Regions from separate parts of the Thalassotalea ponticola genome, predicted to be linked through region 2. Evidence: predicted binding sites of a transcription regulator. Region 2 holds the regulator's gene; the other holds the start of a gene.
What was found. Region 2 encodes sigma-54, which starts transcription at its own class of promoters, with help from an activator protein. Its sites were predicted from a motif close to GTTGGCACGNNNNTNGNNT; they were not measured.
Positions count from the first base shown of each region.

Region 1: ACAY30_RS05770 (DUF3192 domain-containing protein) is a predicted target of sigma-54. The motif match lies at 6,677-6,695, and genes of this name have one in related genera.

Region 1 is NZ_CP166871.1:1,340,739-1,348,665, reverse strand. It holds gene ACAY30_RS05795 (arylsulfatase) at 209-1,708, shown strand; gene ACAY30_RS05790 (tetratricopeptide repeat protein) at 1,903-4,161, opposite strand; gene ACAY30_RS05785 (DUF962 domain-containing protein) at 4,264-4,602, opposite strand; gene ACAY30_RS05780 (GNAT family N-acetyltransferase) at 4,638-5,276, opposite strand; gene ACAY30_RS05775 (DUF2789 domain-containing protein) at 5,486-5,716, shown strand; gene ACAY30_RS05770 (DUF3192 domain-containing protein) at 6,211-6,579, opposite strand; gene ACAY30_RS05765 (hypothetical protein) at 6,816-7,124, shown strand; gene syd (SecY-interacting protein) at 7,273-7,830, opposite strand; gene queF (NADPH-dependent 7-cyano-7-deazaguanine reductase QueF) at 7,913-7,927, shown strand, end outside.
Region 2 is NZ_CP166871.1:426,760-434,686, forward strand. It holds gene mgtE (magnesium transporter) at 77-1,444, opposite strand; gene ACAY30_RS01940 (HPr family phosphocarrier protein) at 1,596-1,895, opposite strand; gene rapZ (RNase adapter RapZ) at 1,910-2,755, opposite strand; gene ptsN (PTS IIA-like nitrogen regulatory protein PtsN) at 2,768-3,217, opposite strand; gene hpf (ribosome hibernation promoting factor) at 3,223-3,510, opposite strand; gene ACAY30_RS01960 (RNA polymerase factor sigma-54) at 3,534-4,997, opposite strand; gene lptB (LPS export ABC transporter ATP-binding protein) at 5,094-5,822, opposite strand; gene lptA (lipopolysaccharide transport periplasmic protein LptA) at 5,824-6,372, opposite strand; gene lptC (LPS export ABC transporter periplasmic protein LptC) at 6,338-6,904, opposite strand; gene kdsC (3-deoxy-manno-octulosonate-8-phosphatase KdsC) at 6,901-7,473, opposite strand; gene ACAY30_RS01985 (KpsF/GutQ family sugar-phosphate isomerase) at 7,467-7,927, opposite strand, start outside.

The DNA of each region.
Region 1 (7,927 bases), 910 kb from region 2:
CGAAAACAGGCTATAAACACCTCAAACAAGCCTCGATGGTGACGATGCTAAAAAAACAGTTTTACTAAGTTTGACTCGGTTTGAACTCGACTTTATAGGGCTCAAAATGGCTCGCCTTTTAGTATTTTTAACAACTAAAACAATGACAAAAATTGACTATAATTATCAACGTAGAGCGAAGTTGTCCGTTAAATCCTGAGGAAAACTTATGAAACAATTACTATCTATAGCGCTGTTTGCTCTGGTATCTACCGCCAGTACAGCCGCAGATGACAAGCCTAACGTATTAGCCATCATGGTAGACGATGTGGCACCGATATCGCTCAGTGCCTATTCACACGGGTTGACCTACCCCACTCCCAACATTGATCGCATCGCCAATGAAGGTGCCTTGTTTACCGATCATTATGCCCAACCTAGCTGTACGGCTGGGCGAGCGGCGTTTTTAATGGGCGCCCTTCCTATTCGAACCGGTTTAACCACGGTCGGCCAGCCTGGTAACCCTCTTGGTATTAAAGAAGAAGACCCCACGCTCGCCGAGTATTTAAAAGACCGCGGATACATGACCGCTCAATACGGTAAAAATCACTTAGGTGATTTAGACGAACATTTACCTACCAAACACGGTTTTGACGAGTTTTACGGCAATCTATATCACCTAAATGTGTCAGAAGAGCCTGAGCAAGCTGACTATCCAACAGATCCCAAATTTATCAAAAAGTTTGGACCTCGAGGTGTGATTGAATCGTACGCCAACGGCAAGATAATCGATACAGGCCCACTAACGCGCAAACGCATGGAAACGTTCGACGAAGAAGTTTTAGAGCGTTCGTTAAACTTTATGGAGCGCGCAGTAAAAGCCGGTAAACCGTTTTTTATTTGGCATGCAACAAGTCGCATGCACGTATATACCCATTTAAAACCAGAAAGCCGTCATTTAGCCACGGGGATTAGCTCTGAAGAAGATATATTTGGTAGTGGCTTAATGGAACACGACGGTCATGTAGGACAACTACTCGATAAACTGGATGAGTTAAAAATTGCCGACAACACCATTGTTATTTACACCAGTGACAACGGTCCTGAGAGTTCTAGCTGGCCTGATGCCGGCACCACCAAGTTTAGAGGTGAGAAGATGACAACTTGGGAAGGTGCTGTTCGCGTACCATTTTTGGTTCGCTGGCCCAAACAAATCCCTAAAGGGTTAAAACTCAATGGTATTTCATCGCACGAAGATGTTTTCCCTACTATTGCGGCGGCATTGGGAGAAAAAGATCTGCGCAGTAAGCTTGCTAAATCACACAAAGTGTATATCGACGGCGAAAATAATTTAGACTACTGGACGGGCAAAACCGATAAGTCAGCTCGAAATTTCTTCCTTTACTATTACGAGTCGCAATTAACCGCAGTGCGTTTTGGTCCGTGGAAAATGCACTTTGCAACCAAACCGACCGGGTTGTATTACGACGATATGGTTACCCACAGCATGCCCAAATTGTTTAACTTGCGCAAAGACCCCATGGAACACTACGACGGGGTGACCGGTTTCCATCAAGTGATGCGCAAAAGTTGGATCATGCAGCCGATTATTTCTGGCTTAACCGAGCACGTGAAAACATTTTCTAAATTCCCACCTCGTCAAGAGGCAGCGTCGTTGAACATTAACGAGGCAATAGAGAAAGCGAAGTCATTAAATCACGGCCATTAACGCTCACATTAATCATGTAAATACACGTATAAACAAAAGCCACCTGAGTATCTGGTGGCTTTTTATTTATACGCTTCACCTGCCCTATGCTCACCTGTCGATAACAAATCCTAGCGCGTTCCTGCGTTACATACTCGACTTACACCCGCGAAGAGCAAGTCAAAACCGCAAGTATTAACGTAGCCATTTATGATCTAGTGATTTGTGCTCATTAGCTTTATCTGTTCAATCAAGTGTTCAATCTGCCGATTGTTAGGAACCAATGTCGACAAGTGGTTTGCGTATTTTAAAGCTTGGTCATATTGTCGCAAGGCCAAGTGTGTTTGGGTCAAACTATAGCTGATATCAGGGTTGTTCGGGCTTAGTTTGAACGCTTGGTAAAACGCATTAAGCGCTCGTGACAAATCGCCCATATCTTGTAATAACAGTGCATACGCGTAGTGAAAGCGAGGATTGTCGTTGGCGTACTTTGACGCTCTCGCTAAATATTCCAACGCTTGCGATTTTTGTTGTTGGCGAATAAGCCCCATTGCCAATGCGTAATTGAGATCGCTATTAGTTGAATCAACCTTTAACCCGCGTCGCAACACCTGCTGAGCAGCCCCCTCGTCTGCTTGGCGCCGGTAAAGGTCGGCTAAATTGATATAGGCAGGAATATAAATAGGCTCTATTTCAATGGCCTTTAAATAGTGCTGTTTTGCTTGCTCTTGTTGATTTAAAGCCAACGCAAGATTGCCTAAATTGGTATGAGAAAAGCCTCGTTCGGCCTGATACTTTTGAATCGACTTGTATTCCTCAAGCGCTTTGTTGAGTCGGGTGATGTCATGCTCTGATAATGAGTTAGCCTCATTTTCGAGCAACATTGGCGACAATACTCGAGCGGCTTCTGCTCTAACTGCGAGCAAATTATCATCCAATAACGAGTTGATCATCCGCCAGCGATGCTGAATATCAAAAGCTTGTGCGGCGAAAATAGCAGCCTGACGCTTAAGCGGCTCGGTGTCTTTAATCGCTCGAGTGATTGCGATAATGGCGTTTTTATCCGCACTAGTCACCAGTCTATTCAACGCCGAGGCACGCACAATGTCAGGTGCTCGCTGATCTTGTACAATTTGAGTTAACATCGCTGACGCATTTGGCATGCGATTATCGGATGCGTGAAACGCTAACGAAAAGTGCTCTTGGGCCATGTATTTTGATGCTGGATGCCATTGTTTAATACTGTCTACGGCCCACTGCGCAGTTTTATCATCATGACAACTATTACAGGCATTTGGCGCTTTGGTTTTAATCGTTAGATCAGGACGCGGAACGCGAAAGCTGTGATCACGCCTTGCATCGACTTTCATATACGTAGTGGCCGGCATGTGACAATCGACGCATTGGCTGCCTTTGGATTCTGGCTTATGGCCATGGTGAATTGGCGTATCGTATAGTGGTGCATCATGACATTGAGTACAGGTTGTATTACCCGCTAATTTGAGATCACCTGAATGAGGGTTGTGACAATTGGTGCAAGTCACTCCTTTGTTATACATTTTACTTTGCAAAAATGAGCCCCACACGTAGTTTTCATCCCAAATTTGACCATCTACGTGGTAATATTCGGGTGTCAGTAGCGCGGCTCTAAACTGCTCAAAAAACTGATCCGGTTGGGTTCGATCAGCAAGTTGAGAGCGGCGGGCATGACAGGTGGCGCACACCTGTACCTGTTCGCTATTCACCAATGGCTCGGCGCTGACTAAACTACCGTCCGGTTGACGTAAAAATGCTGATGTTTTGGCCTTTAGGCTGACTTTAAAACCTTTGTCTACTGACCGCTGGTCGCCTTGAGCCCAAGTTACGTGCTCAGTCGCATCACCGTGGCATGCTTGACAGCTGACGTTGATATTGCGATACGTGGAGTCGAATGAATTATTATTTATGTCGTAGTGCTTTTTAAACTCTGTCGAGTGGCAATCAGCGCACATGTGATTCCAATTTTGACCTTTCTGCGACCAGTGGAATAAATCATGCGGTTGTTGTTCAGGGTGCAATACAAACCATCGTTGACCACCTTGCTCTTTAGAGCGAGAGTCCCACGCAAAGGGAAACAACTGAATGTGACCATTGCCCATATCGAACATATATTGTTGTAGCGGGTAGTAGCCAAATGAGTATAAAACCGGATACTCGGTGAGTTTGCCGGTTAAATCCGGCATTGCGATGATTAGTTGCTGATCTTTGCTAAAAAATCGCACAACCTGTTGCTGGTATTCGAGCGTTTGATTATCAAAATTACCCAACACCTTGGTTAAAGACGCCTTGCCCATTGCGTGATAGTGATGTGAGCTTTGCCATTGTTCTACTTGTGTTTTATGGCAACTAACACATTGTTGCTCTGCCACCGCTTGAAACGTGGCATAAAACGCCAAGGTAAACCACAAGATCAACAAGCATAATGGTCGGATCATAAAACTGTCTCATTATTGTTTTTAACTGACATATAAATAAGGTATAACCGGTGCTAACAAAATTACAATCTGGCAAAGGTAATCAATAGCACGCAGCCCTATTTAGCGCTTAAAAATAGCAGACACCAATCGGCCAATTTGTTGAAAAAACATCACCCAATCACCAATAAAACTGTACAGCGGATAGCTAAACGTTGCCGGCTTATTGCGTTCAAAAAAGGCATGGCCTATCCAAGCAAAGCCGTAACCGACGAAGGGCAACAACCACAGCAACTGGTATTGGGACGTGACTAGTGCATAAGCGAGTATAACGAGTACTAACGCACTGCCGGCAAAGTGCAGTGCTCGGCAGCTTGGGTTTTGGTGTTGCGATAAGTAAAATGGATAAAATTCGTGAAAACTTTGGTATGCCGTTTTACTCACGGTTTGCTTGTTTGTCATTCTGCTCTCGCTTAGCATATTTGTTTGCGTTGGTATTACTCACCACGATAGTGCACCATTACCGGACCGGTTACCTCACCGACGCTGATTTGAGTAAGAGTCTGGTAGTCGCATTCATCAAAAAAACTCTGATATTTTTGCGTGGTGACATATACCACTACCCCTTCTGATTCGGCATCATCGGCAAAAGTGGCGTTAACCGCTGCCATCAAATAATGACCAAAGCCGTGGTGCTGATGTAATGGGTGAATGGCAATAAATGACAATATGTGAAACCGCTTAAACGGCACAGCGTCGATCAGCTTGTTCTCTTTCTCAATCATTTGCTTGGTTGATACATAGCCGGCCGAGAGCATCATTTTTAAACGCCAATGCCAAAAGCGCTCAGAACTGAAACCGCTATCAGGACAATGCAGGCAGGCGACGCCAACCAAGGCTTCACCGCTATAAAGCCCCAAGATGGGTTGTTGCGCTTGCCAAAACGCCGCTAATTCTTCGCGAATCGCGCCTCTGAGCTTTTGCTCATAATCACCACTCCCCGTGTCAAATATCGCCATAAACACCGGATCATCGTGATACGCTTGAAAAATAAGTGATGCCGCTAGCTTGAGCTCGGCGGCGCTAAGATAAGCAGCGCGAACATCAGCGTCGGTTTTTAATTGCACATCATTCATGGTCAACTCTCCTTTTGCATAACTGAACACTGACGCCCGGTATCGAATATCGCTGAACACAAGTGCTATTAATGTTTAAAATTTAAACATACTACGCAAAATGTCGGCAAGTCAAATATTGGTCTAAAGCTAAAAATTTTCTATACTGCAAAGGTGTTAATACGTTAATTATTTTCGCTCATAGAGCAATAGATGTTATGAGGTCTAGCATGGATTTATCGCACCATTCACTTGAACTTTTATTTGAGCAACTTGGCCTTGAAAGCAGCCCAAAAGCAATGCAAGCTTTTGTTGAGCATAACAAGGGCTTGCCGCGCGACATGCATTTATCAGACGCTCCATTTTGGAGTGACTCGCAAGCGCGTTTTTTACAACAGGCGATAGAACAGGACTCAGATTGGTGTGAGGTTGTTGATGTATTAGACAGTATGCTGCGCTGATCGGTTAATCATCGCGGCCATATCTATTGATCATAAACTCGGACGTGTTGATCTTTGCTGTTCATTTTTGCAGCGAGTTGTTTGCGAATTTTACAAGGCAATGACTATAACGTTAAGTCATCTAAACAAATAGGCGTTAACAAAGCAGAAATTTAAAAAAAAACGCTGCCCACAGAGGTCTGCCTAAATTCTCCCTGCTCTGTAATATCTGATATTTACATAGATGACTATGCTGTATGACAGCTATTTTGATCAGAAATCATTTAGGTTGAACAAAATTTGTACCAAAAAGATCTGCTGGTCTAGAAGTAGTAAGTCAATAGTTGATGTCGCCAATCACGACACAGTATATGTATGTGCTTTATAGATTGCGTGCTTGCCAACTGACAATTTTATGGAGGATTGACAGGATAAATGCGCCAGAAAAGCGAAGGGCCAACGCTGCTATTGCTACCAGCACTGACCCCATCTGTGTTTTAGTATAGACGCTTAAATTAAATTTGCAAGTACGCGCTATCACCCCAAGATGTTAATTTTCCTTGCTTAAAAACCAACGGCGTACATTCGTCTTTGGTGGTCATGCCATCCGCCTGTTTGCGATTAGTGCGATAAAAAAGTACTTGTATGGTTTGTCCATCTTTTTCATAAACTTCACTAAAGTCAGCCACGCCCATCATTTCCAAAGCTTGCTGATATGGGGTGCCAATCTGCAGCTGGGCAATTTTTTTGCGATTTTCATACTCAGTATCAGCCCGGTTAAAGTGAATAGATTCACCATCTTTATCGGTGGAAACAACAATACACCCTGGTAACGTCACAACCAATGGCGCAATAACTAATAAAGCAGATAGTGATTTTTTCATCGTATTTCTCTCTTAATCGGTAATTCTAATTTTTTGTTTATTTTTGATAAACTAGCCAGTGAAAAAAGGCGTAGTCTGATGTCATCACTTTAGATTAATACAATAAGCTTGCCAACTTTCATAACATGTTGATTTTTAAAAACTTACAAATCAACTAAAGATTCTTCAGGTGACATTGTTAGTGAAACTCGCTATTATTTTGCCAATTTGACAACAATTTTACGCAATTTAAAATTATGGATACTCTACAACAGATCTATCAAGCGTGTAGCGCGCTACAAAAACAAAATAAAACGCCCTCGGTTGCTTTGCTAAAAGCGAGGCTTGCGGCGGGCACGCCATTGGCGGTAATTATTAAAGGCTTACAAGCTTGGCAAAAAAATCCCGCATTAGGTGACGTGGCGCTTGATCCGCGTAAAGAGCAGACCACAGATGCAACACAAGACCCACTAGATAAGCGCATTAGTGAAGCTATCCGCCCGCTGCAACAGCAAATCGATGCGTTATCGAAGCAAATTGACGAATTAAAAAAACAGCGGGGCTAAAAATGTCGCCACACGAATTGTCGTTGTATAGTCTTACCGCAATAACATACACAGGTTATCACAGGGTCAACGCCTTGCTATTAAGGGAAACTAAATCGCCTGTTAGTCATAGCAACAGACGAGAAAACTCGCTGCGAGTAGAGTTTACTTACAGAGGCTCTGCTCGATAGCGCAGTTGAGCTAAAAAGGCCTCCAGACTTTCGGCGACAAATTTATTCGGCTCAAGCCCTACCGGTTCAGCCCAAACCTCACCACTGTCGTTTTTAATCACTAGGTTGATCTCTTCGGCATCGGTGACCGCAAAAAATACTGTGTCCGCTTGGTTAAGTCGGCGTTTCATTAACACGTGACCAATGAGGTTTTGCTGTAAGCGGTCAAAGTCTTCACGGCTCCATGCAAATAGCAACTCAAGGGCGCCTTCATCACAATCACACGGGATCGCCTCCGAGTAGATCGCGGTAAAAAACTGCTTAATGTCGGGGTGTAAACTGATACCTAAGGCACTTTCAACGTTATCAAACGATAAGTTGTCGCTAATTTGAACCGGTTTCCATGCTGACATATTGTCGCCGTCAACGTCGCCTATTTCGCACTCAGATGGCCAGTTTGGGTCATGCTCAACACGCGGTAACCCACCGTGTTGTTGCTGACAGAAGGCAATATAATCATTTGCAAAGTTTACTAGGCTTTTTTGTAATGAACTCATAGGCTAAAATACACTGTATATATGACGATTTACTCATATTACACCGAACCTATCATTTTTAATACCATCAAAAAGTTAGCTTATGTCGAAATATTCA
Region 2 (7,927 bases):
CTGGCGTTACTAGAATTTGACTCGTCTATCAGTGCTAAACCGAGCGGTAATACCTTTGTCGACAGCCGTGAATGCTTTAAGCAGTTGAGCTTAGGAGCAGGGTAGCCGTACCTAAAAAGGCAAAGATACCAACGACATCGGTTACCGTGGTGAGGATCACCCCACCAGCCAAGGCTGGGTCTATATTCATTTTTTTCAATGCTAACGGCGTGATCACACCGGCCAAGCCGGCAACCGTTAAATTAGCGAGCATGGCAAACGCAATAATACCACCTAGTAACAAGTCTTGCTTCCACAGAGTAACAATCGACGCAATCAACAGTGACCAAATAAGCCCGTTTAAAAAGCCCACGGCTAATTCCTTGGTTAATATCGTGCGCGCGTTGTTTTCGCCTATGTGACCCAACGCCAAACCGCGAATAACCAAGGTTAGCGTTTGACTACCAGCGACGCCACCCATACTGGGGACTAACGTATTTAACACCGCTAAGATGGCCATTTCCGCTAAAATAGGTTCAAACATACTCGACACCGCAACGGCTAATAAGGCGGTGATTAAATTGACCCCTAACCAAATGGAGCGTTGTCGAGTACTTTTAATAACTGGTGCAAATGTATCGGCTTCGTCATCGAGACCGGCCATACTCATCATTGAGTGCTCTGCGTCTTCGCGAATAATATCAACCACATCATCCACGGTAATACGACCGAGCAGGCGGTTGTCGTCATCAACAACAGGAGCGGAAAACCAGTCGTGGCGTTCAAACATAATGGCCACTTCGGTATCTTCCATCGCGACGTTTACTGGCACCGTATGGGTGTCGGTAATTTCCCCTATCGCTTGCTCTGGTTGGGCTGTGACTAAGTCAGCCAAAGAAACACTGCCGATGAGGATATCTTCACGGTTTACCACATAAAAGGAGTCTGTCGATTCAGGCAGTTTGCCCTTGAGACGCAAATAGCGCAGTACGACATCAACTGTTACATCAGGACGCAGGGTAATGGTATCCGTATTCATGATACCACCGGCCGTTTCTGGCTCGTAAGCGAGAGCCTGCTCTACTCGCATACGGTCTTGCGTATCCATCGAGTTGAGCACTTCTTGATACGCTGAATCAGGCAATCCGCGCAGGACTTCGGCGAGGTCGTCTATATCCATGCCTTCTGTCGCGGCCGCAACTTTTTCCGGTTGCATTTTGCGCAGAATGCCTTTGCGCACCTCTTCTGAAAGCTCTTCTAAAATATCGCCGTGTAGGTCGGGATCAACAAGTTGCCATAATACGTTACGACTTTTGGCCGGAGACGACTCGAGTAGCAAAGCGATGTCGTAATCGGACATGTTTTGCAGCATTTTACGCACGTAGACAAACATACCACTATCGATAGCGGTATTAATTTCTAGTAATCGCTGTTGGCTTGTTTCTTGTTCTGACAACTCTGCCACGGTTCACCTCATGCGCAAGGGTGTTGTTGTTATTAAGTCTTGATGGTTATGTTCAGCCTCGCAAGTCGTCACTTGTTTTATTTGTGGTTGAAGCTTATAACTTGGAGTTATCGTATTGAAGTGTATCGTAAATTTGTAAAATAATCAGCTACTATTCTGCTTCGTCAAATTTGTCGCCAAATAACTGGCACACCGCATCAAGAGCTTGTTCAGCATCATCGCCTTGGCACTCAACTGCAACCGTCTTCCCTTGACTACCGGTTAATAACATCAAGCCCATGATCGAGCCAGCGTCGGCCGTTTTACCATCTAACACAATGCGAATTGACGAGTTAAATTGCTGGCTCAATTTAGCTAGCTTAGTTGCTGCGCGCGCGTGTAGGCCGAGTTTATTTTCAATGGTCACCATACGCGAGGCATGGGTTGAGGTTGCAGACTTGGTTTTTGCCATGATATTTAGATCGCTTATTTAATTAACTCTCGATGACGTACTTGCACATCTTTTTCTTCTTTTTTAAATTGCTTGGCCAGAGTTTCAGCAATATAAACACTTCGATGCTGTCCTCCAGTGCAACCAATGGCCACCGTTAAATAGGTGCGATTATTGCGTTCAAGGTGAGGCAACCAAGTCATCATAAATGAGTTTATTTGCCAAATAAACTTGGTGACTATGGGTTGTGCTGCGAGGAAATCTTGCACCGGTTGATCGAGACCGGTAAATGCCTTTAAGCCTTGCTCCCAAAAAGGGTTTGGTAAGAAGCGCGCATCAAATACATAATCGGCATCGGTGGGAACACCGTGTTTGAAACCAAATGATTCAAACACTAACACCAATGAACCAGTCTTTGACCCCATTACTCGCTCGCGCACTAAATCCGCCAACTGATGCGGCGTTAAACTGGTGGTATTGATATACATGTTAGCGCGACTGGCGACTGGATCGAGAAGTTTCTTTTCCAATGCGATAGCTTGATCTAAAGCCATGTTTTTGCGGATCAAGGGATGTAATCGCCGGGTTTCACTGTAGCGGCGTACTAACTCTTTATCATCAGCATCGAGAAATAGCACCGACAAGTCGACGCTATTTGGTAAATAATCGATAATCTCACTGGCATCGTCAGGGTTGGTTGGCAGGTTGCGTACATCTAACGAGACGGCAACATGCTGGTAATCATTAATCACCGTGTGTGTGAGAGCGGGTAATAGATTGACGGGAATATTGTCTACACAGTAGTAGCCCAAGTCTTCCAGTACGCGCAGAGCGACAGTTTTTCCCGAGCCGGAGCGGCCACTGACGATCATTAATTTCATAGCGATTCCCTGTTAGCCGTTGGCGACCGTGTTGTAAAGTTCATTGGCTGAGGTACAGCGTCTGACTTTTTTACTGTTTTGTTTATCGGCAAAATATTGCGCGATACTCGCTAGTGTCTCTAAGTGTTGCTGACAGCGGTCTTCAGGAACGAACAGAGCAAAGAAGATATCCACCGGTTTATTATCGATTGCATCAAAGCCTATAGGTGTATCTGTGGTGATAAGTACGGCGATGGGTTGCTCGTTATTATTGATTTTACTGTGCGGTATGGCGATGCCATTACCAATCCCTGTACTACTCAACTTTTCCCTGTTGATCAGGTTATTGAGTAATTCTTTTGCTGTCGCCGAACTGATTTTGTTGGCCGCAAGCACACTAATTTGTTCTAGAATGTTTTTTTTACTATTGCCCGGAGCTGCACACACTGTGCAGTCCGGTGATAACAAGTTGGCAAGATTCATAAAATTTAATGACTGGATAATTTCGCCTTGTGTTTTAACACTTGACGGTCAAGTTTATCGACAAGTGCATCTATCGATGCATACATGTCCTCATTTTCGGCAGAACCAAATATTTCACCTTGGTTCACGTGTAGCGTTGCCTCTGCGATTTGTTGCAGCTTTTCAACTTTCAATACGACATAAACGTTGTTTATATGGTCGAAGTGACGTTCAAGTTTCTCAAATTTTTGTTCAACATAACCGCGCATAGAGTCGGTAACTTCAACATGATGACCAGAGATATTGATTTGCATAAGCTGTTTCCTTATCGTTGTGCTTACAGTAAGCTTTTTCTTTGGTTAGATGGTGGGATACCCAAAGATTCTCGATACTTAGCTATTGTCCGGCGCGCAACGTTAATACCTTGTTCCGCCAATAATGCAGTAATTTTACTGTCACTTAAAGGCTTCTGTGGGTTTTCAGCGTTGACCAGCTTTTCAATTAGGGCGCGTATCGCCGTCGATGAGCACTCTCCCCCGTTTTCAGTACTGACATGACTAGAAAAGAAATACTTTAATTCAAAGATTCCCCTTGGAGTATGCATGTACTTTTGTGTGGTAACCCGAGAAATTGTCGACTCGTGCATCTCAACCGCTTCGGCAACGTCATTTAGCACCATAGGGCGCATGGCTTCAGGTCCGTGTTCAAAAAAACCTTGCTGTTGTTGAACAATACAGTTAGATACCTTCAACAGGGTATCGTTGCGGCTTTCCAGTGATTTGATGAACCATTTAGCCTCTTGTAAGTGCGAGCGAATAAACTGGCTGTCTTGGGCTGAACTGTTTTTCGCCATAGCAGCATACTGACCATTTATATTGAGCTTTGGTGCAGTATCGGGGTTTAGTTCAACCACCCAACGTCCGTTTTTCTTCACCACACTGACATCAGGAATAATATATTGCTCCTCGCCTTGGGCAATGGCATCGCCAGGACGAGGGTTTAAACTTTGTATTAAGCGCATTACCTCGCGTAACTCGTCTTCTTTTAACCGCGTTTTGCGCATGATACTGCGAAAGTCGCGGTTGGCGAGCAAATCAATGTGTTTACTGATCACTTGTTTGGCTTGCGCTAAATACGGTGTATTGCTGTCAAATTGATTTAATTGGATTAATAAACAATGTTGTACAGAACACGCACCGGAGCCGATGGGATCAAACATGTGAATTCGCTTGAGCACCGCTTCAACTTCGTCCAATTCGATGCGTTCATCGGCGATACTTTCGAGTATTTCAGCAGTACTGATAGTCAGGTAGCCGGCATCGTCTATCGCGTCAATGATCGTCATCGCGATACTGCGGTCGGTATCAGAAAACGGAGTGAGCTCCATTTGCCAAGTCAAATGATCGCGAATTGTTTCACTGGTTTCACCTTGATATAGCGAATCGTCGTCGTTTGGCGGGGCAATGCCGGTCATTGACGTACCGGCGCTGAAGCTTTCTTCCCAAGTCGAATCAACCGACAAATCCTGAGGGATTTCACTGTTGGTAAGAGCTTCACTGGTGGTAATTTGATCGGCGTTATCACTATTGCTCGACGATTGTTGCACATCGTTCATATCGAGATCCGCCATATCATCCGTCGATTGACTATCATCAACCTCAAGCAACGGATTAGAGTCGAGAGCTTCTTGAATTTCTTGTTGCAGATCCAAGGTAGATAGCTGCAACAATTTGATCGCTTGTTGCAACTGTGGCGTCATCGTTAAATGCTGGCCTATGCGCAGCTGAAGACTTGGTCTCATGAGTTAATTGCTTTCCATAAAACGAATTACATATGCCAATTTTGGCGGAGAAAACTAACCCTGCTGATACAGTGTTTGGTCACCTTGTTACTATAACTATAGCGTGAATTTATCACCTAGGTAGACATCTCTCACATGCTGATTAGATAATACCTGATCGGCACTACCTTGCGCGATTAGTTCACCGTGACTCACAATATACGCATGTTCACACACATCGAGTGTCTCACGCACGTTGTGGTCGGTGATAAGCACACCAATACCGCGTTCTTTTAAGTGTAAAATTATTTTTTTTATATCGCTGACTGAAATCGGGTCGACGCCGGCAAAGGGCTCATCGAGTAAGATAAATTTGGGATCAGCCGCTAACGCTCTGGCTATTTCAACGCGTCGACGCTCTCCCCCCGACAGGCTTTGCCCGGTATTGTCGATAATATGGCCAATATTGAATTCTTCGACTAGCGATTCGAGCTTGTCTTGGCGCTGACTCGCGCTGAGTTCTTTACGGGTTTGCAATATTGCCATAATGTTATCGCGTACCGATAACTTGCGAAAGATAGATGCCTCTTGCGGCAAGTAGCCAATACCGTGTCGCGCGCGTTCGTGCATCGGTAACAGGGTCAGATCTACGTCATCTAAGGTCACTGTACCCTCGTCGCTGGCAACCAGTCCAACAATCATGTAAAACGACGTCGTCTTTCCGGCGCCATTTGGACCGAGCAGGCCGACTACTTGACCAGCGTTAACGGACAAACTGACATCTTTTACGACTTTGCGCCCTTTGTAGGCTTTGGCTAAGTGCTTTGCATCGAGAGTAGCGGTCATCTTACTGTTCTTTTTCACTTTCAGGTTCGGTTGTTTTTTTTGATTTTTTATCGGGAGCAATAATGGTGGTAACAATACCCGTGCCATCTCCGTCTGCGGTTAACTGCTCTGTTTCTAGGTTGTAGGTAATAACGTCACCTTGCACCATACTGTCTTGCTGGCTGACCTTGGCATTGCCGCGTATCACTAGTGTGCTGGTATATGGCGAGTAGGTGATTTCATTGGCTTGCAGTTTAATGGTATCGCCATTGTCTAACTGTTGTGAAAACGTTGCCGGCTTTCCCTGCGCCAGATATTTTTTATTTTCTGCTTCTTTGGCGTCAATTACTTGCACTAAGTCGGCCGATATAGTCAGAGAGCCTTGGGTGATTTTGACATTGCCGCTGTAGCTAGCGATGCGCTTCTTTAAATCGGTGGCCTGTTTTTTCGCGACAATTTTGATGTCTTGCTCAAAATCAGCTTGTTGGGCAATCGATAAATGACTGACGAAACACAATGGTAGAGCGATTACTAACTTATTGATCGCGTTTTTTAAAGATTGTCTGTACATGGTCACTCAACGTCATTTCAGTGGTAGTAGCATTAATTTCTAAACCAGAGCCGTACATAGTAAAGTCTTTACCCAGTATCTTAATGTCTTGCTCTGAGGTAATAATTTTGGTGTTTAAATCCAACAGTAAGGATGTCGCCTGAACTTCAGAGATATAGGCCAATTGATCATCATTGGATAATCTTACTTGATTTTCAAGCATTAATATATTGTCGCGGCCAATTAAGCCAGAATCGGCGCTTAAACGCCACGATGTTGAGCCATCAGTTGGGTAAATCGTATAGGCTGGGGCGACAAACTGAGTCTCAGCTGTTTGGTCAAAATGGGTCATTTGTTCGGCATAAATGGTATGGATTAACTGTCCATCTTTATCAAATTTTTTGGCGGTAAGTGCTTTGGCGACAAATGCCGGTTCATTAATTTCGATTAAAGGTTGTCTATCGAGTTTGAGAGACTGCTGATACTGCAAATAGCCATAAATGGCGATGGCAATAACAAATAAGATAATCGAAATATAATGCGAGCGGGTCATACGCTCGCTCCTTTGGCAAGGTGCAGAGTTCCTTGTGCTTGCATGATCAGATCACACAGCTCTCTAACTGCGCCGTGTCCACCTTTTAAAAAGGTGACATAGTCAGCGCTTCGCACCACTAGAGGGTGTGCGTCATTCACTGCAACGCCAAGGCCTACCGCTTCAATGCAGGGCAGGTCGGGCACATCGTCACCAATATAGGCGACCTCATCGATATCAAGGTCGAGCTGCTGAGCAATATCAACTAACGCGGGCATCTTGTCTTCTTGTCCTTGCACAATAAACTGCACATTTAGCGCGCGCATCCGATTGTTGACAATATTTGACTGACGACCGGTGATCACTGCAACAGCAACCCCGTTTTGAGACAAGGCCTTAATTCCAAAACCGTCTTTGGTGTTAAATGCCTTTAACTCTTCGGAGTCATTGCCTAGATAAATACGGCCATCTGAAAAAACACCATCGATGTCACAGACTAATAGTTTTACCTTCTTTGCTGCCGTTAAAACTCGCTCATCAACATTGCCGTATAGGGTGTTGAATAATGCATTAACCGTACTCACTACAATACTCCAGCTTTTAATAGATCATGCATGTTCATGGCACCGATCGGTTGTTGTTGATCGTTCACCACGACCAAGCCATTAATGCTATTGTCTTCCATCAATTTTAGTCCTTCAGCTGCCAGCATTCCTTGCTTGGCGACGACAGGGTGCTTGGTCATCACCTCGTGGATGGACACTTGATGAAAGTCGAGTTGTGCGTCGAGAATTCGACGCAAGTCCCCGTCGGTAAACAAGCCGACGAGCGTGCCGTGGTCATCGACCACTGTCGTCATTCCCAAGCCCTTTTGCGTCATTTCAACCAAGGCATCTTTAATTTTACACTGGTAGTTAATTTTAGGCAGTAAATCACCGCTGTGCATGACATCGTCTAGACGCAATAGCAATCGCCTACCTAGGCTTCCTCCCGGATGAGATAGGGCAAAATCATCAGCGGTAAAGCCTCGGGCGTTGAGTAGGG